DNA from 4 places in the Amorphus sp. MBR-141 genome. Region 2 is predicted to be linked to each of the others. Evidence: predicted binding sites of a transcription regulator. Region 2 holds the regulator's gene; each other region holds the start of a gene.
What was found. The regulator LexA, encoded in region 2, represses DNA repair genes until DNA is damaged. The targets are predictions, from matches to a motif close to TGTTCNNNNTGTGTTCNG.

Region 1 (4,171 bases), on a different contig from region 2:
CCAAGCCCCATGACCTGATGCCAGCTCACCACGTCCATGCCGGGCGGCGGAAAGGCCTTGTAGTGGCCCTGCTCGGTAAGCTGATCCTGCAACTGCTTCAGCGGCCTGGACTGGTCGTGCCTCAGGATGATGGTCAGTTCGAGGGCGTTGTCCTCCGTCGCCTTTTCGTTGCCGACGGGGGGATTTTCCACGGCGGTCAACGCCGAGGCGGCTCCGGTCCCGAGCAGGCCGAAAGCCAGCGCGGCAACGGCTGCGGTGCGCACCGCGAAGCGAGGTAATCTCGTGAACTTCATGAGGATTGATCCTATTTCTTGACGCTGAAAGATCAGCTCGTCCCACATTTTCTTTTTAGAATTGTCGGCAGGAGATAGAAATACCACGTTTAATTCTGATCCATTGATATTTTTCCTCAAAACTGGATTGCGCTCGAGGATTCGAAGCAGAAAAACTGCTGAAATATGCTGATTTCCGTGAATTATATTTCAATGGATGATCGACGGAACGGCGGCGGCACGTAGCCGGAAAAGGGGTGCCTGACGGGAAGCGGAGGACACAGCCGGCTGCTCTTCTCCGTGAAGGCGGACGGGCGGTTGCGGCGTCGCCTTCCATTGCCCGCCGGGCCGGCCGCGCCATAATGCGGGGATGCGCCTCCCGATCGTTCACAACCCCCGCTACAACGCCGAATTCCCGGCCGACCACCGCTTTCCGATGGGCAAGTTCCAGCGGCTAGCGGAGGTGCTGATGGAAGAGGGCCTCGCCGGTCCCGGCACCTTCCACGTACCCGCCGAGGCGCCGGCCTCGTGGATCGCGCTCGCCCACGACCGCGCCTACGTCGACCAGGTGTTCGCCTCCGCCGTCCCCCCCGCGATTGCCCGCGAGATCGGCTTCGCCATGACGCCGCCGGTGGCGCTGCGCGCCCGCTGCGCCAGCGCCGGCACGCTCATGACCGCCCGCCTGGCCATGGAACACGGCATCGCCTGCAACACCGCCGGCGGCAGCCACCACGCCCGCTTCGCGCAAGGGGCCGGCTTCTGCGTGTTCAACGACGTGGCGGTCGCGATCCGGGTGCTGATGGCCGACGGCGCCATCGAGCGCGCCCTCATCGTCGACTGCGACGTGCACCAGGGCGACGGCACGGCGGCGATCTTCGCCGGCGATCCGTCGGTGTTCACCCTGTCGCTGCACGCCGAGAAGAACTACCCCGTCCGCAAGGTGCCGTCGTCCCTCGACGTGCCGCTGTTCGACGACTGCGGCGACGCCGACTACCTGGAGGCGGTGCGCGCGGTGGTGGGCCCCGCGATCGCCAATTTCCGCCCCGACATCGTCTTCTACAACGCCGGCGTCGACCCGCACCGGGACGACCGGCTCGGCCGGCTTTCGCTCTCCGACGAGGGACTCGTCGAGCGCGACCGCTTCGTCATCGACGCGGTGCGCGAGGCCGGCATTCCGCTCGCCGGCGTGCTCGGCGGTGGCTACCAGCGCGACATCGACAGCCTCGCCCGCCGCCACGCCACGCTCCACCGGGTGGCGTGGGAGTTCGTGTGAGGCGTGACCCTTTTCCGATCAGGTGGACTCACCTGATCGACAAGAAATGGCTCCAGATTCAATACCTTGAGCAATTCCTTTTCGTTCAGATCGCTTCGATCTGAACGGGAAATGCTCACAGCACCGGCAGCACCCGCGCCAGAATCTTCGCCGACGACGCCGACACGGCCTCGACGAAGGCGGTGAAGTCGAAGCGCGACTGGTGGCCGGCGAGGTCGGACAGCGCCCGGATGACGACGCATTCCACGCCGTGCATCTCCGCCACCTGGGCGAGCGCCGCCCCTTCCATCTCCACCGCGTGGCCGCCGTGGGCGTCGAACAGCCGCGCCCGGGTCGCCTCGCAGTTCACGTACTGGTCGCCGGTGAGCACCGTGCCGAAGACGATCTTCGGCGGCCGCCCGTCGCCGCCGGCCTGCGCATCCATCGGCGCCAGCTCCAGCCCGGCGAGCGCCGCCTCGATGCGGGCCCGGGTGTCCGGCCGGAGGTCGTAGCCGAACGCCTCGGTCGGCTGGAAGAACGGCAGGTGGCCGGCCTGGTAGGGGCACATGCGGTCGCCCTCGAACCAGCCGAAATCGTGCTGCACCAGCCGCTCGGCGATCACCACGTCGCCGATGGCGAGCGCCGGGTCGAGGCCGCCGGCGACGCCGGAAAACACGATCTGCCGCGCCCCGAAGCGGTCGATCAGGAGCGTCGCCACCATCGCGGCGTTGACCTTGCCGATGCCGGTGCCGACCAGCACCACGTCGCGGCCGAACAGGTGGCCGTGGTCGAACCGGAGATGGGCGATTTCCACCGTTTCGCGGTGGTCGAGCGCGGCGCGCAGCGCCGCCAGCTCCTGCGGGATGGCGCACTGGATGGCGATGGTCACGGGCGGCGGCTCCGGTCTGGCTGGCGGACTGACGCGCCAGAAAAGCCAGAGACGGGGGCCGATCGCAAGCCGCGGCGTGCCCGGCGGCGGCGCCCGGCTACGCCGCGGACGCGTACGATTAACCCTTGGGGTTGCCCTCCCCACGCCCAATCTGGGAGATAGCACGCAAGCGCGCATCTCCGCCGCTGTTGCTCGATTGTTCCAATCGGCTCAGGATCACCGAATGATTCGTTCCACTGACGGCTCCGCCCTGCCCAGCGTCCAGGGCTTCGAGGAGGCACCTGCTCCGCGCCGCGGCGGCATCGCCGAACGCGCGCTCGGCGGTGCCCGGCCGGCGGTTGCCTATCTGGACAAGCTGAACCCCGAGCAGCGGCGCGCCGTGGAGACCGTCGACGGGCCCGTGCTGGTGCTCGCCGGCGCCGGCACCGGCAAGACGCGGGTGCTGACCACCCGCATCGGCCACATCCTCGCCACCGGCCGCGCCCGGCCCGGCGAGATCCTGGCGGTGACCTTCACCAACAAGGCCTCGCGCGAGATGAAGGAGCGCGTCGCCAGCCTGGTCGGCCCGTCGGCCGAGGGCATGGCCTGGCTCGGCACCTTCCACGCCATCGGCACCCGCATCCTGCGCCGCCACGCCGAGCTCGCCGGCCTCCGGCCCGACTTCACCATCCTCGACGCCGACGACCAGATCCGGCTCGCCAAGCAGATCATCCAGGCCGAGGGGCTGGACGAAAAGCGCTGGCCGGCCCGCCAGCTCCACAACCTCATCGACAGCTGGAAGAACCGCGGCCTGGCGCCCGCCGACGTGCCGCTGGGCGAGGCCCGCGCCTTCGCCAACGGCCGCGGCGGCGACCTCTACCGGGCCTACCAGGAGCGCCTCAGGATCCTCAACGCCACCGACTTCGGCGACCTGCTCCTGGAGCCGATCCGCCTGTTCCGCGCCCACCCGGACGTGCTCGCCTCCTACCAGCAGCGCTTCCGCTACATGCTGGTCGACGAGTACCAGGACACCAACGTCGCCCAGTATCTGTGGCTGCGGCTGCTCGCCCAGGGCAACCGCAATCTCTGCGTCGTCGGCGACGACGACCAGTCGATCTACGGCTGGCGCGGCGCCGAGGTCGACAACATCCTGCGCTTCGAGCACGACTTCCCCGGCGCAGCGGTGATCCGGCTCGAGCGCAACTACCGCTCCACCGGCCCGATCCTCGCCGCCGCCTCCCACCTGATCGGCCACAACGAGGGCCGCCTCGGCAAGACGCTGTTCACCGACGACACCGACGACGAGGCGGAAAAGCTCACCGTCGCCTCCGCCTGGGACTCCGAGGAGGAGGCCCGCGCCATCGGCGAGGAGATCGAGTCGCTGCAGCGCAAGGGCAACTCCCTCAACGAGATGGCCATCCTGGTGCGCGCCTCGTTCCAGATGCGCGAGTTCGAAGACCGCTTCGTCACGCTGGGCCTCTCCTACCGGGTGATCGGCGGCCCGCGCTTCTACGAGCGCCGCGAGATCCGCGATGCGCTCGCCTATTTCCGCGTCATCGTGCAGCCCGCCGACGACCTCGCCTTCGAGCGCATCGTCAACACGCCGAAGCGCGCCATCGGCGAGGTGGCCGTCAAGACGCTGCACGACATGGCCCGCGACCGGCGCATCCCGCTGGTGCAGGCGGCCACCGAGATCGTCCAGACCGAGGAGCTGAAGCCGAAGACCCGCACCGCGCTGCGCGACCTGCTCGCCTCGTTCGCGCGCTGGCGCTCCGAGCT
Region 2 (4,171 bases):
AAGCGCACCCACGAGCTGATCCCGCTCTGCCATCCGCTGCCGGTCACTTCCGTCAAGGTCGACATCGAGGCCGATCCGGCGCTGCCCGGTCTGCGGGTGACCGCCACCGTGGGCGTCGACGGCAAGACCGGCGTGGAGATGGAAGCCCTCACCGCGGCGAGCGTCGCCTGCCTGACGATCTACGACATGGCGAAGGCGGTGGAGCGCGAGATGGTGATCGGCGACATCCGCCTGCTGGCGAAATCCGGCGGCCGCTCGGGCGACTACCGCGCGGGGCCGGCCACGTGAGCCTCCTCCCCGTCCAGGAGGCGCGGGCGCGCGTGCTTGCCGGCAGCGTCCGGCTCGGCGTCGTCCACGTCCCGCTCGCCGACGCCGTCGGCCGGGTGCTTGCCGAAGATATTTCCGCCACCCGGCAGCAGCCGCCGTTCGCCGCTTCCGCCATGGACGGCTATGCCGTGCGCGCCGTCGACGCGGCCGAGGCGGGCGCAACCTTGCATCTGGTGGGCGCGTCGGTTGCCGGCCGCCGTTATGCCGGCACCCTGGCGCTCGGCGAGACCGTGCGCATCTTCACCGGGGCGCCGGTGCCGGACGGCGCCGACACCGTCCTCATCCAGGAAAACACCGAGACGGTGGACCCGCAGACGGTCCGGGTGACAGTGCCGGCCCAGCCCGGTCGCCACATCCGCCGCGCAGGGCTTGATTTCGAGACCGGCGCCGCGCTGCTTGCCGGCGGGACCCGCCTAGACGTGCGCCACGTCGCACTGGCTGCCGCCATGAACCATGCCACACTGCCGGTCGGCCGGGCGCCGAAGGTCGGCCTGATCGCCACCGGCGACGAACTCGTGGCGCCGGGAGAGGCACCCGGCCCGGATCAGATCGTCGCCTCCAACACGCCGGCGCTGGCCGCCCTGATCACGGCAGCCGGCGGCGAGCCGATCGATCTCGGCATCGTCCGCGACAACGACGCGGCGACCGTTGCCGCGCTTGCCGACGGCCGGGATCGCGGCGTCGACATTCTCGTCACGCTGGGCGGCGCCTCCGTCGGCGACCACGACCTGGTGCGCAAGGCATTCTCCGACGTCGGCATGGAGCTCGGGTTCTGGCGGATCGCCATGCGCCCCGGCAAGCCGCTGATCTTCGGCCACCTCGGCGGCATCCGGGTCCTCGGCCTGCCCGGCAATCCGGTGTCGAGCCTGGTCTGTGCCATGCTGTTCCTGATCCCGCTGGTGCGCGCCCTGCAGGGCGACGCGGCACCGGGCCCCGCCTACGCGGCGGCGCGGCTGACCCACCGCATGCCCGCCAACGACGGCCGCGAAGACTACGTGCGCGCCCGCCTCACCGAGCGCGACGACGGCCTGCCGGAGGCCGATCCCTTTTCGCTTCAGGATTCCTCGATGCTGTCGACGCTCGCGGCTTCCGGCGCCCTGATCGTCCGTCCACCCAACGCACCGGCGGCAGAAGCCGGCAGCCTCTGCCGCATCCTGCGGCTCTGAGGCTCCGCGCGCTGGCCGGAGCGACCAGGACGGCTTGCGGCGGTGCGATCCGCCGACAGCGAGCCGTTCCGCCTTTTGTGGAAGGCACACCCACCCGATGATCGGACGATTGTCCGCGCCGGGCGGCCGACCATTCCCTTTCCGCTTTCCCCCACCGCTCGAATCGCACAGATTGCGCCTCCCGTCCCGGCCACGATCCGGCCGCGACCTGTTCCCGCTCTGGGCCTGCAGGACGCAAACCGAACATTAACCGTTGCGGAACACATATGGAACGTGTAGCGTTCGTTCCTGATTTGTACCGCACACGCGATGCATCGCTGACCCGAGGGGTGGGGCCGAATTCATGCTGACCCGCAAGCAACATGAACTTCTGATGTTCATCCACGAGCGGCTGAAGGAAAGCGGCGTTCCACCCTCTTTCGACGAGATGAAGGATGCGCTCGACCTCCGGTCGAAGTCCGGCATTCACCGCCTGATCACCGCGCTGGAAGAGCGCGGCTTCATCCGCCGCCTGCCGAACCGGGCGCGGGCTCTGGAAGTGATCCGCCTGCCGGAATCGTCGAACCCCTCGCTTGGCGCCAACCGCTCCCGCGGCTTTTCGCCGGAGGTAATAGAAGGGTCCCGGGGCAAGGCGCCGCCTGCTCCGGCTCCGGCCGACCACGGCGGATCGGGCGGCTACAGCGTGCCGGTCATGGGCCGGATCGCGGCTGGTGTCCCGATTGCGGCGATCCAGCAGGAAAGCCATCAGATCACGGTTCCGGCCGACCTGATCGGCGGTGGCGAGCATTTCGCCCTCGAGGTCCACGGCGATTCGATGATCGAGGCAGGCATCCTCGACGGCGACACGGTGCTGATCAAGCGCTCGGACGCGGCCGACAACGGCGACATCGTGGTCGCTCTCGTCGACGACGAAGAAGCCACTTTGAAGCGGCTGCGCCGCAAGGGGGCATCGATCGCCCTGGAAGCCGCCAACCCGGCCTACGAGACCCGCATCTTCGGTCCCGACCGCATCCGCATCCAGGGCAAGCTGGTGGCGTTGTTCCGGAAGTACTGAGATCCGCCGATGGCCGCGCGTAGCCGACGGCAGCCTTGGCGGAGATGACGGCTCGTCAGCGCCGAACCACCGGGGTCGCAGTCCAGGGACGCGCGGTCCGCGGCCGGGCATGCTGCAGCCGATAGTACGGCGGATCGTCCTGCCAGGTGAGCGCGAGCGCGCCCGCCTGACGCAGGAGGTTGCGGTCGACGATCAGACGCGGGCCCGAGCAGCCCGGCGGGGCGTCGTGGCGGGTAATCAGGATCTCCGCGCGGACGCAATCCTCGACGAAGGCGGCCGGATCCTCGGCGAAGGCCGCGACCGGTGGCGGCCTTGCTTTGCGGACACTCACCGCAACGCTGACGATCCCGTCGGTGGCGTTTGTGGCAGGCCTGTTTGCCGCTGCGCCGGCTTCCCTGCCACGCCTGAGCCCGATCGGTGCCGGGAGCGTCAGCGTGCAGCCGAGATCGTCGCAGCGCACCGCATCCCGCACCGCCGGGTCCAGTGGATCTCTGGTGTCCCCATCCGCCCTAAGCCACATGGCCGCGGCGAACGCCCCGCCTTGCGCCGTTGCGATCCTCAGGCGCCCGTCGGTTCCCCGCACCGCAACGGCGCGGCCGTCGTCGGAAATGAGCAGGTCAGGGCTCGAGCCCAGCGGGGCTATCGCAAGGCCGGCAGCGATCGGGACCACGCCGAGGAGCCGCCAGCCGGCCTGCCAGAGCGCCAGCCAGAGCAGCCCGCCTGTCATTGCGAGAACGGCTGCGGCCGGCATGCGGCCCACGCCGCCGGTCTGGCCGCTGAGACCAGCCACCCACTCCGCAATCCCCACCACCGCGTCGAGGCCCAGGCCCATGATCGGGAGCACCAGCGGGTCGAGCCCGAGCGGCATCAGCGCCACCGAGACGACCCCGAACGGCATGACGATCAGGCTGACGAACGGCATCGCCAACAGGTTGCCCAGAAGGCCAAGCGGCGCCAGCCGGTGGAAATGCAGCGCCCCGATCGGAGCGGTGACCAGCCCTGCGACAAAGGACGTGAGTGCCAGGCCGCCCATCCAGAGCGCCGCGGTGCGCAGGACGCGTCGTCCATGGCCCGCGTTGCGATCCCCGCCGCCGGAGCGCTCGCGCGTCGCCTGCCACTCGTAGGCGGCGACGAGCGCGATGACCGCGGCGAATGACATCTGGAAGCCAGGACTGAGGACGGCGGCCGGATCGAGGATCATGACGACAAGTGCAGCGACCGCAACGGAGCGAAGGGTCAGCGCCGGCCGGTCGACGAGGACGGCCAGAAGGGCCACGGCCGCCATCACGAATGCGCGGATGGTGGCGACGGCACCGCCCGAAAGGATCAGGTAGACCAGCCCCGCCATGAGGGCTGCGACGGCCGCCCACTTCTTGATCGGCCGCCTGAGCGCGAGGCCGGGGATGGCCGCGAGCACGAAGCGCACGGTGCCGAAGATCGTCCCGGCCACCAGCGCCATGTGCAGACCGGAGATCGCCAGGATGTGGCCAAGGCCGGAGAGCCGAATGGCATCCTGGGTCTCTTCCGGAATCCCGCCGCGGTCGCCCACCAGAAGCGTCGCGGCGATCTCCCCGTTCTCGCCGGGAAGTGCCGCGCGCAGCCGTGTGCCGATCCCGTCGCGGAC
Region 3 (4,171 bases), on a different contig from region 2:
GCCAGCAGCCGGCTCGGCGCCGGCTTCAGCAGCGCCGGGACATAGATGTTGTAGGCGCCGAAGCGCACGCCATACTGACGCATGCCGGCTCGCGCCTGCTGGTCGAGCCCCTTGACCTCGTCCGCCACCTGGTGGCGGTCGAGGACCCCCAGCGCCTCGGCGATCTGGAAGGCGAGGCCGCGCGAGATGCCATCGAGATCCTGCGCGCCGCGCAGTTCGAAGAGCGGCTTCAGCAGCGTCTCGACCTGGGTCTTAAGCCACAGCTGCAGCCGCGCCTGCACCTTCTCGAGCGCCGGGCCGCTCAGCTGCTCGTCGGACAGCACGATCATCGACGGTCGCAGCGTTTCCTCGCCCGGCATCAGCTTGGCAACCGCCTCGCCGTGCCATCGGATCGCCCCGTCCGATGCCAGCACGAACGCCGCATCGGGCGCCTCGGCCAGCCGGTCGGCGCGCCGCTCGAACTCGCTCGCGAGCGCTTTCTGGGCGGCGGCGCGCACCGCCTTCAGATCCGGCGTCTCGCCAGTCGAGACCGGAATGAAGCGGAAGCCGTGAAGATTGCCGACATGATGGCCTTCCACCACCACGTCGCCCGAGGTCGTGATCTCGGAGTCCAGCATGTCGTTGTCTCTCAGCCGGCGCATCAGGACGCTCGTTCGACGGTCGACGAAACGATGGGTCAGACGCTCGTGGAGCGCGTCCGACAGCCTGTCCTCGATGGCGCGGGTGGTTTCTCTCCAATGGGCGGGATCGTCGAGCCAATCCGCCCGGTTGGCAACATAAGTCCATGTCCGGATGTGGGCGATGCGATTCGACAACGTGTCGATATCGCCATCCGTTCGGTCGGCAAACGTCAGTTGGCCTGCGAACCAGTCGTCGGGAATCCGCCCCTTCGTCGCCAGATGGCGATACACGTCGAGAACGAGTTCCGCATGATTGGCCGGTGCGATCCGGCGATAGTCCGGAAGCTGGCACACGTCCCATAAACGCTCGACCGCCGCCGGTCCATGCGCCATCGCGCTGATTTCCGGGTCGCGGGCAGCGAATTCCAGGCAGGCGATGTCCTCGGCCGGCGGCGCGCGGGTCAGCCCGTCTTCCCGCGGGGCCACGTCGAGCGACCGTCTGAGCGCCGCGATCGACGCGAATTCGAGGTCGGAGTTGCGCCACTGGAACACCTTGATCGGCGCGAAGGTGTGGGCTTCCAGCTGCTGCACCAGCTCGTCGTCGAACGGGTCCACCCGACCGGTGACACCGAAGGTGCCGTCGCGCATGTGGCGGCCGGCGCGCCCGGCGATCTGGCCCAGCTCGCCGGCATTGAGGCGCCGGTACTGGTAGCCGTCGAACTTGCGGTCGGAGGCAAATGCGACGTGGTCCACATCCAGGTTGAGGCCCATGCCGATGGCGTCGGTGGCGATCAGGAAGTCGACGTCGCCGGACTGGAACAGCTCCACCTGGGCGTTGCGGGTGCGCGGGCTCAGCGCGCCGAGCACCACTGCCGCGCCGCCGCGCTGGCGGCGGATCAGCTCGGCGATCTGGTAGACCTCGTCGGCGGAGAACGCCACCACGGCGGAGCGGGTGGGCAGGCGGGTGATCTTCTTCGAGCCGGCGTAGCTCAGCACCGACATGCGCGGCCGGGTGACGACGTTGACGCCGGGCAGCAGGCGCTCCAGCAGCGGCCGGGCCGTCGCCGCCCCCAGCAGCAGCGTTTCAGACTGGCCCCGCAGGCGCAGCAGCCGGTCGGTGAACACCCGGCCGCGCTCCAGGTCGCTGGCCAGCTGCACCTCGTCGATCGCCACGAAGTCGACGTCGGTGGTCTGCGGCATCGCCTCGACGGTGGAGACGTAGTAGCGCGGATTGTCGGGAAGGATCTTCTCCTCGCCGGTGATCAGCGCCACCTGGTCCGCGCCGACCCGCGCCGCCACGCGGGCATAGACCTCGCGGGCGAGAAGCCGCAGCGGCAGGCCGATCAGGCCCGACTTGTGGCCCAGCATCCGCTCGATCGCCAGGTGGGTCTTGCCGGTGTTGGTCGGGCCGAGCACCGCGGTGACCGTGCGCGCACGGACCTGGCGGGGAAGGGGCATGGGCGTCTGAAGCGTCATGAAGGGTTAGGGCTCGGCTGGCCGAAGGATGTCGGCGCTCTTCCCATCGAACGGCGTTGCACCACCGCTCGTTCCACGTGCCCCCTCGGGCTCCGCGCTTGGCGGCAAGGAAACACGCAGGCGTTTCGTGAACTGGTGCAGATGATCCGGCGCGCCGCGCCGTCTGCCCTCTCCCCTTCTCTAGCACACCGCGGCGCCGGGATGCCCGCACTTTTTGGCGGCACCCGCCGCAACCGGAACGAGTCTGGAACGAATCGAGCCCGAATCGGCGACTTTTCCCGATTCATGGTTCGTTCTGCGCAAGCCCTTGTTCTGAATCGAAAAATGGCCACGAGATGTTGTTTGGAGGGCGTGTTCCGACCCCGCCGGGGACAATCATTGCGAGTCGCGGCGGAGGACTCCGATCGTCCATCGAGTCAAGCGCCCGGAAGCCGAAAAGCGCCTCCGATCGCCGTTTCCAGCCGACGGCCTGCTCCGGACGCTTCCCGCAGAACACAAGACGTACGAATCAAGATCGAATCGGCACGCGGCTTTAATTCTTGGTTTGTTCTTGAAGAGACGCCGGATATAGTAGGTATTACTTGAGTTTTACGGATTATATTTAGAGTCTATTAATAGTGTTGCCGAAGATTTCCGTCCCCCCACGCACGTTGGGACGGACGGAATGCCGGCAGAAGCGGCCGCGCTTTGGGGGGCAGCTCGTGACGCAACCGGGGAAGGGACATGTGCCGCTGACCGGGCCCGTCGTACAGCCGCCCCACCGCGGAGAGCAGCGGGTCGGCACGGGGAAACTCCGATGGAAGGGAAAGCGGGAGCCGCCTTGAGCAGTTCCCTGGTCAGATCGAAGCGATCTGACCGAAGAGGAATTGCTCAAGGCATTGAACGTGGAGCCATTTCTTTCCGATCAGGTGAGTCCACCCGATCGGAAAGGGCTCTAGCGTGAGGCATCGGCGAGCCGGACGCCCTGCAGCTTCACGTCGGTCGCCCGGACCAGCAGCACCCCGTTGGGCGTTTCGATCTCGACGCGCACCGGCACCAGCATCTTGGAGCCGACGGCGATGAAGGCGGCCTCAAGCCCGCGGTTTTCGACGAGGTAGGTGACGCTGTCGGAACCGGCCCGATGACCGGAGATGGGTTTCCAGCGCGCCCCGCAGACGAACGCGGGTCCATCGAAGCTCGGGGTGCGCAGCCGTTCCTCGCCCTTCGCGGAAAACGCCACATTGTAGCGGGTCCAGCCGTCGAAGACCGGCACGACGCGGTCGCAGGCGGCGTCCGCATCAAGGCCGCCGTCGGAGATGGCGATCGGCATCATCGCCGCGCTGATCGGATCCAGCACGCCCTGCCGGTGTGCCGCGGTGACCGGAACCCGGTCCGGCGCCGGATCGAGCGGCGGCTCGGCATCCAGGCGCGACACTGCGCCGTCCGCCATCTTCATGCGGACCTTGGTGGTCATGCCCGGATCGATGGAATTGAGCTTGTAGCGCGCCGGCGCCAGACCGGTGGCGTCGAAGCGGCCCTCCGACTCCGCGTCGACCTTGGACGCAGTGAGCAGCGTCGCGAACCCCGTCGGCTCCATGTTCGCTTTGGCCGAATAGGCGGACCCGTCGAGGACCAGCGACAGGCTGCCCTTGGCGATGGTGACGCCCTTGAAGCTGACGTCGTAGCGCACACCGGCGGTCGTGCGCTCGCCGGCGTGCGCCGCGCCACCCAGAATGCAGGCGGCGGCGACGAGACCGAGGCCCGTCAAGCGGCCCGGAAACCCTCTCGACTGACGTGATTGCACCATGCTGTCCTCATTTCGGCGGCGCCGAAGCCGTGCCGTACGCCCGGTGACCAGAGCTCGCCCGTCGGGGGGCGATCGGGCTCACATTGATCCCGTCATGGTGACCACGGGGTTAACGATAGGGCTGCGAAGCCCCGTCGAGTGCACGCGCGCGAACATGGAAAAGCGATTCCCTGTATGGATGCGCTTGACGTGGATCGGCGGCATTCCTATAGAAACACGCTCCCATCACCCTGTGAGACGATGTGAGGGCTGAGGTATTCTCGCCAGCCCGCCGAACAAGGATTTTCGC
Region 4 (4,171 bases), on a different contig from region 2:
GAACACCCAGCGCATGCTGGGGCAGGTCATCGCCAACCGGCTGGCGGATGCCGACGCCGCGCTCGGACGGAACGTCTGGATGCAGCCGCTGGGCGGTGCCGGCCAGCAGACCGCCGTCGACGGCGTGCCCGGCTACACGATGAGCGGCGGCGGGTTCGCCATGGGCGCCGACGGGGCGCTCGGCTCCGGAACCCGGCTGGGCGGGCTGTTCGCCATCACCGCCACCTCGATCGACTCCAGCATCGATGCGGACACGGCGAGCGTCGCCAACGGGTCTGCCGATCTCCAGTCCTACGTGCTGGGCCTCTACGGCGCGCAGGAGCTGGCGCCGGGCCTCGATCTCAGCTTCTCCGTCAGCGGCGGGCTCGTCGACACCTCCACCACGCGCTGGATCTCCTTCATGGGCAGCGTGGCCGAGGCCAGCTACCAGAGCGTCGTCCTCGACGCCAGCGCGGGGCTGCACAAGACCATTCCGGTGAACGAGGCGCTGACCCTCACGCCGGGCGTCCGGCTGGATTACCTGGCCGTGAGTTCGGGCGACTACGACGAGCACGGCGCCGGGCCCCTCGACCTCGGAGTCGATTCCCACAGCTACCAGGAACTGTTCGTCAGCGCCGAGCTGGCGCTGCGCCATCGCCTGACCGGAAACCTCGACCTGACGGCGCGCGGCACGGCCGGATACAACACGCTGGACACGGCAAGCGAGGTGACGGCGCGCTTTGCCGGCGGCGGCGATCCCTTCGTCACCAGCGGACCGGACGTCTCGCGCTGGCTGTTCACCGGCGGCATCGGGCTCGCGTCGCAGGCGACGGCGTCCTTCACCCTCGGGGTGAACTATGACGTCCAGGCGAGCCCCTCCGGCTACCTCAACCAGATCGGGTCGCTGCGGCTGACGTTTGAGCTTTAGGGCGGGAGCGGATCGGGTGGTGCGCGAACCGGCTTGCCCGCACCGCACGGTCGAGAATGTCCCGTTCGGATCGGAGCGCTCGGAACGGAGGTTCGGGGGCGGTCAGGGTTCGGGAGACGCCGGACCGGAGCCGTTTCCCAAACCGCCTTTTGCCAGAGCATGTCCCGTTCAGATCGAAGCGATCCGAACGAAGAGGACGTGGGCAAGGGGTTGAATCTGCAGCCATTTCTTGTCGATCAGATGGTTCGACCGGATCGACAAGGCTCCAGCTGGCCAGGATACGTCGGCTTGCCTGCAGAGCGGCGATACGCCCGTTCGTGCGCGCCACCTCTCCCTGCATGGCGGCGAGAAGGTCGGGGCACCGATCGACCGGCTTCTCGGCGGCGCCACAAAGGGCCGAGACAGGGAGTGAGAGACAGAGAGGGACAGACGAGCCGTCTCCAGGCATCCCGCGAACGCGCAAATGCGCGGCTGAGCCTGTGCGCGGCTGGGTCTGCCGGGGCCGGATGGAACCTTCGCGGACCGCTCCGACCGGCTTTCGGTCCGCACGTGCGGAATCGGGACGGCTGCATGCCAGCCGCCGCCGCCCAAACCGGAACGCGCACACTCCAGAACGCGCGCACTCCGGACCCTGCGCACTCCCTGCGGACCGCACGGTGGCCTGAAAGCTCGATCTGCCGAAGCCGCCGCTGCCGGCAGCCTGACGACATGGCCAGCCGGAAGCCGTCGCCCGGATGAGCCTCGGCTCAGGCGGGCGACGCAAGGCGCCCCCTTGCGGGACGCGGGCAGTGCTGAAAACGCTGTTCTGGGAGCGCCGGTCTCGCAAGGCCCGGGCACCCGGCCATCGGCCGCGGTCATGACCGCGCGGTCACGATGCCATTACGGACCCGGCACTGCGGGCCCAAGGCACTGCGGTCACAAAGCACTGCAGTCACAAAGCACTGCAGTCACAAAGCACGACGGCCCGAAGACACCGCGGTCAGAAACCCCTCAGTGTCACACTATCGCACGGTCGCAGGTGCTACGATCTAGGTACTACGGTCATCGGCACCGCGGCCATCGGTCGCCGCGGTGGAAACACTTGCCGGGATCAGACGATCCCCGTCATGTCGAGATCAGCACGATCCCATGACGCAGGGATCAAACGATCCCCATGACGATTGCGGCGATGAAGACGAAAGCCGCTCCGAAGAAGACCACGTTCATACGTCGGGCATAGGCCATGACGCACCTCCCTGTGGCACGATTACCGAACCTTAACTATACCGCCGCTGAAGGCCACCGCCTAGCAAATTCGTTGCTGCGGCGCGCAGGCAGGATGGTGCGCCGCGAACCGATTTTGCCGCCGAAAGGGAACCCTTTGCTCCGGCTGGGTTTTCCGGCCGCGGCGCGCAAGCGGCCGGAAAAGCCCGCTTGACTCCCCGGGCCCGCTCCGGAATCTATGAGAACATATCAGGAACATAGATCACCCCAATCCGCCGTGGAGCCCGCGTCTCATGGCCGCCGTCCCGCTTTCCGACCTGCGCGCCCGGATCGCCGCCCTGGAAGGGCGCGCGCCGGCGCCGCTTGCCGGTCCGCCGTCCCCCGCGCCGCCCGGGGACGCCGCCGGCGGGCCGGGCCGGGCCGGATCCGGCGCCGCGGATCCCCTCCGCCGCTTCGGCGTGGCGCTGCTGGAGCGGCTCTATCCGCTGGGGGCGTGGCCCGAGGGTACCGTGCACGACGTCACCTGCGCGGGCCACCGTGACGCCGGGGCGCTCACCGGCTTCGCCGCCGCCCTCGTCGCCCGAATGGGGGCTGCGGCGGGCCCGGTGGTCTGGGTCGCCGACGCCGTCACCGCGGGCGAGACCGGCAGCCTCTACGGCCCAGGACTCGCCGCCTTCGGCATCGATCCGTCCCGGCTGCTGCTGGTCACTCCGCGAAGCGCCGCCGAGGCCCTGTGGGCGATCGAGGAGGCGCTGTCGGTGGGCGGGCTGGCGGCGATCGTCGGCGAGATCGGCGGCGCGCCGCGTGCCCTCGACCTCACCGCCACCCGGCGGCTGGCCCTCCGCGCGGAACGGGGCGGCACGCCGGTGCTGCTGCTGCGCCCCGCCGGTCCCGCCATCGCCTCGGCGGCGCGCCTGCGCTTTGCGGTGGCGCCGCGCCCGTCCGGCCCCGATCCGCATGGCCTCGCCGTGCTCGGCCGGCCCGGCTTCGCCGTCCACCTCACCCGCAACCGCGGCGGCCCGACCGGCGCCGTCGACGTGGAGTACTGCCCGCATGACCACCGCTTCCGGCCCCGATCGCCGACGGATTCTCAGCCTCTGGCTGCCGAGGCTCCCGACCGACCGGCGCGCCCGGGACCGGCGGAGATCGTCGCCCTTCGCCGCGTCTCCTGAGCCGCAGGCCGCCGCCGCCCCGCCGCGCGCCACCGTCGCCAAGGTCGGCGCGGCGCAGATCCTCGCCGCTGTCGACGGGCGCGCCGAGGCCTGCGGCCTGGAGCCCGGGCTCGGCCTGGCGGAGGCGCGCGCGCTGGTGCCGGAACTCGCCGTCGATCCGCACGACCCGGAGGCCGACGCCGCCCTGCTGGCCGGCCTCGCCACCGCCTGCGACCGCTACACGCCACTGGTCGGGCTGGATCCGCCCGACGGGCTGTTTCTCGACGTCACCGGCTGCGCCCATCTGTTCGGCGGCGAGGCCGGCCTGCGCGACGATCTGCTTGCCCGCCTCGGCCGGGCCGGTCTGGAGGCCCGGGCCGCCATCGCCGGAACCGCCGGCGCCGCCTGGGCCATGGCGCGCTACGGAAGCGAACCGATCCTCGCCCACGGCCGGATGACCGATGCGCTGGCCCCGCTGCCCGTGGCGGCGCTGCGGCTTGCCCCGGAGACGGCGCGGGCGCTCGCCAGCCTCGGCCTCCGGACCGTCGCCCAGCTCGCCGCCCAGCCGCGCGCGCCGATCGCCGCCCGCTTCGGGCCGCATCTCCTGCGCCGGCTCGACCAGGCGACCGGCGCCGAGGACGAACCGATCACGCCGCTGCGGGCGATGCCGCTCCTGCTGGTGGAACGCCGGCTCGCCGAGCCGGTGTTCCAGTGGGACGTGGTCGCCGCCTATCTCGCCCGCCTCGCCGCCGTGCTGGAGGGCCGGCTGGAGGCGCGCGGCGAGGGCGCCCGGCGGCTGGTGCTCGCCCTCTTCCACGCCGACGGCGCCGTCTCCGGCACCGAGATCGCCACCACCGGTCCGGTGCGCGATCCCGCCCGCATCGCGGCCGTCTTCGCGCCAAAGCTCGAC

Region 1: ACSSVZ_RS06155 (ATP-dependent helicase) is a predicted target of LexA. The motif match lies at 2,600-2,617, and genes of this name have one in related genera.
Region 3: ACSSVZ_RS10215 (helicase-related protein) is a predicted target of LexA. The motif match lies at 2,331-2,348, and genes of this name have one in related genera.
Region 4: ACSSVZ_RS05115 (ImuA family protein) is a predicted target of LexA. The motif match lies at 2,351-2,368, and genes of this name have one in related genera.

Annotation. Positions count from the first base shown of each region.
Region 1 is NZ_JBRJGW010000003.1:279,337-283,507, forward strand. Features, by position in the region: gene ACSSVZ_RS06140 (hypothetical protein) at 1-293, opposite strand, end outside; gene ACSSVZ_RS06145 (histone deacetylase family protein) at 643-1,545, shown strand; gene ACSSVZ_RS06150 (5'-methylthioadenosine/adenosylhomocysteine nucleosidase) at 1,661-2,413, opposite strand; gene ACSSVZ_RS06155 (ATP-dependent helicase) at 2,637-4,171, shown strand, end outside.
Region 2 is NZ_JBRJGW010000020.1:63,649-67,819, forward strand. Features, by position in the region: gene moaC (cyclic pyranopterin monophosphate synthase MoaC) at 1-288, shown strand, start outside; gene ACSSVZ_RS22215 (molybdopterin molybdotransferase MoeA) at 285-1,493, shown strand; gene lexA (transcriptional repressor LexA) at 1,837-2,547, shown strand; gene ACSSVZ_RS22225 (ComEC/Rec2 family competence protein) at 2,603-4,171, opposite strand, start outside.
Region 3 is NZ_JBRJGW010000006.1:128,946-133,116, forward strand. Features, by position in the region: gene ACSSVZ_RS10215 (helicase-related protein) at 1-2,096, opposite strand, end outside; gene ACSSVZ_RS10220 (DUF3108 domain-containing protein) at 3,031-3,882, opposite strand.
Region 4 is NZ_JBRJGW010000003.1:36,935-41,105, forward strand. Features, by position in the region: gene ACSSVZ_RS05110 (autotransporter outer membrane beta-barrel domain-containing protein) at 1-907, shown strand, start outside; gene ACSSVZ_RS05115 (ImuA family protein) at 2,404-3,282, shown strand; gene ACSSVZ_RS05120 (Y-family DNA polymerase) at 3,164-4,171, shown strand, end outside.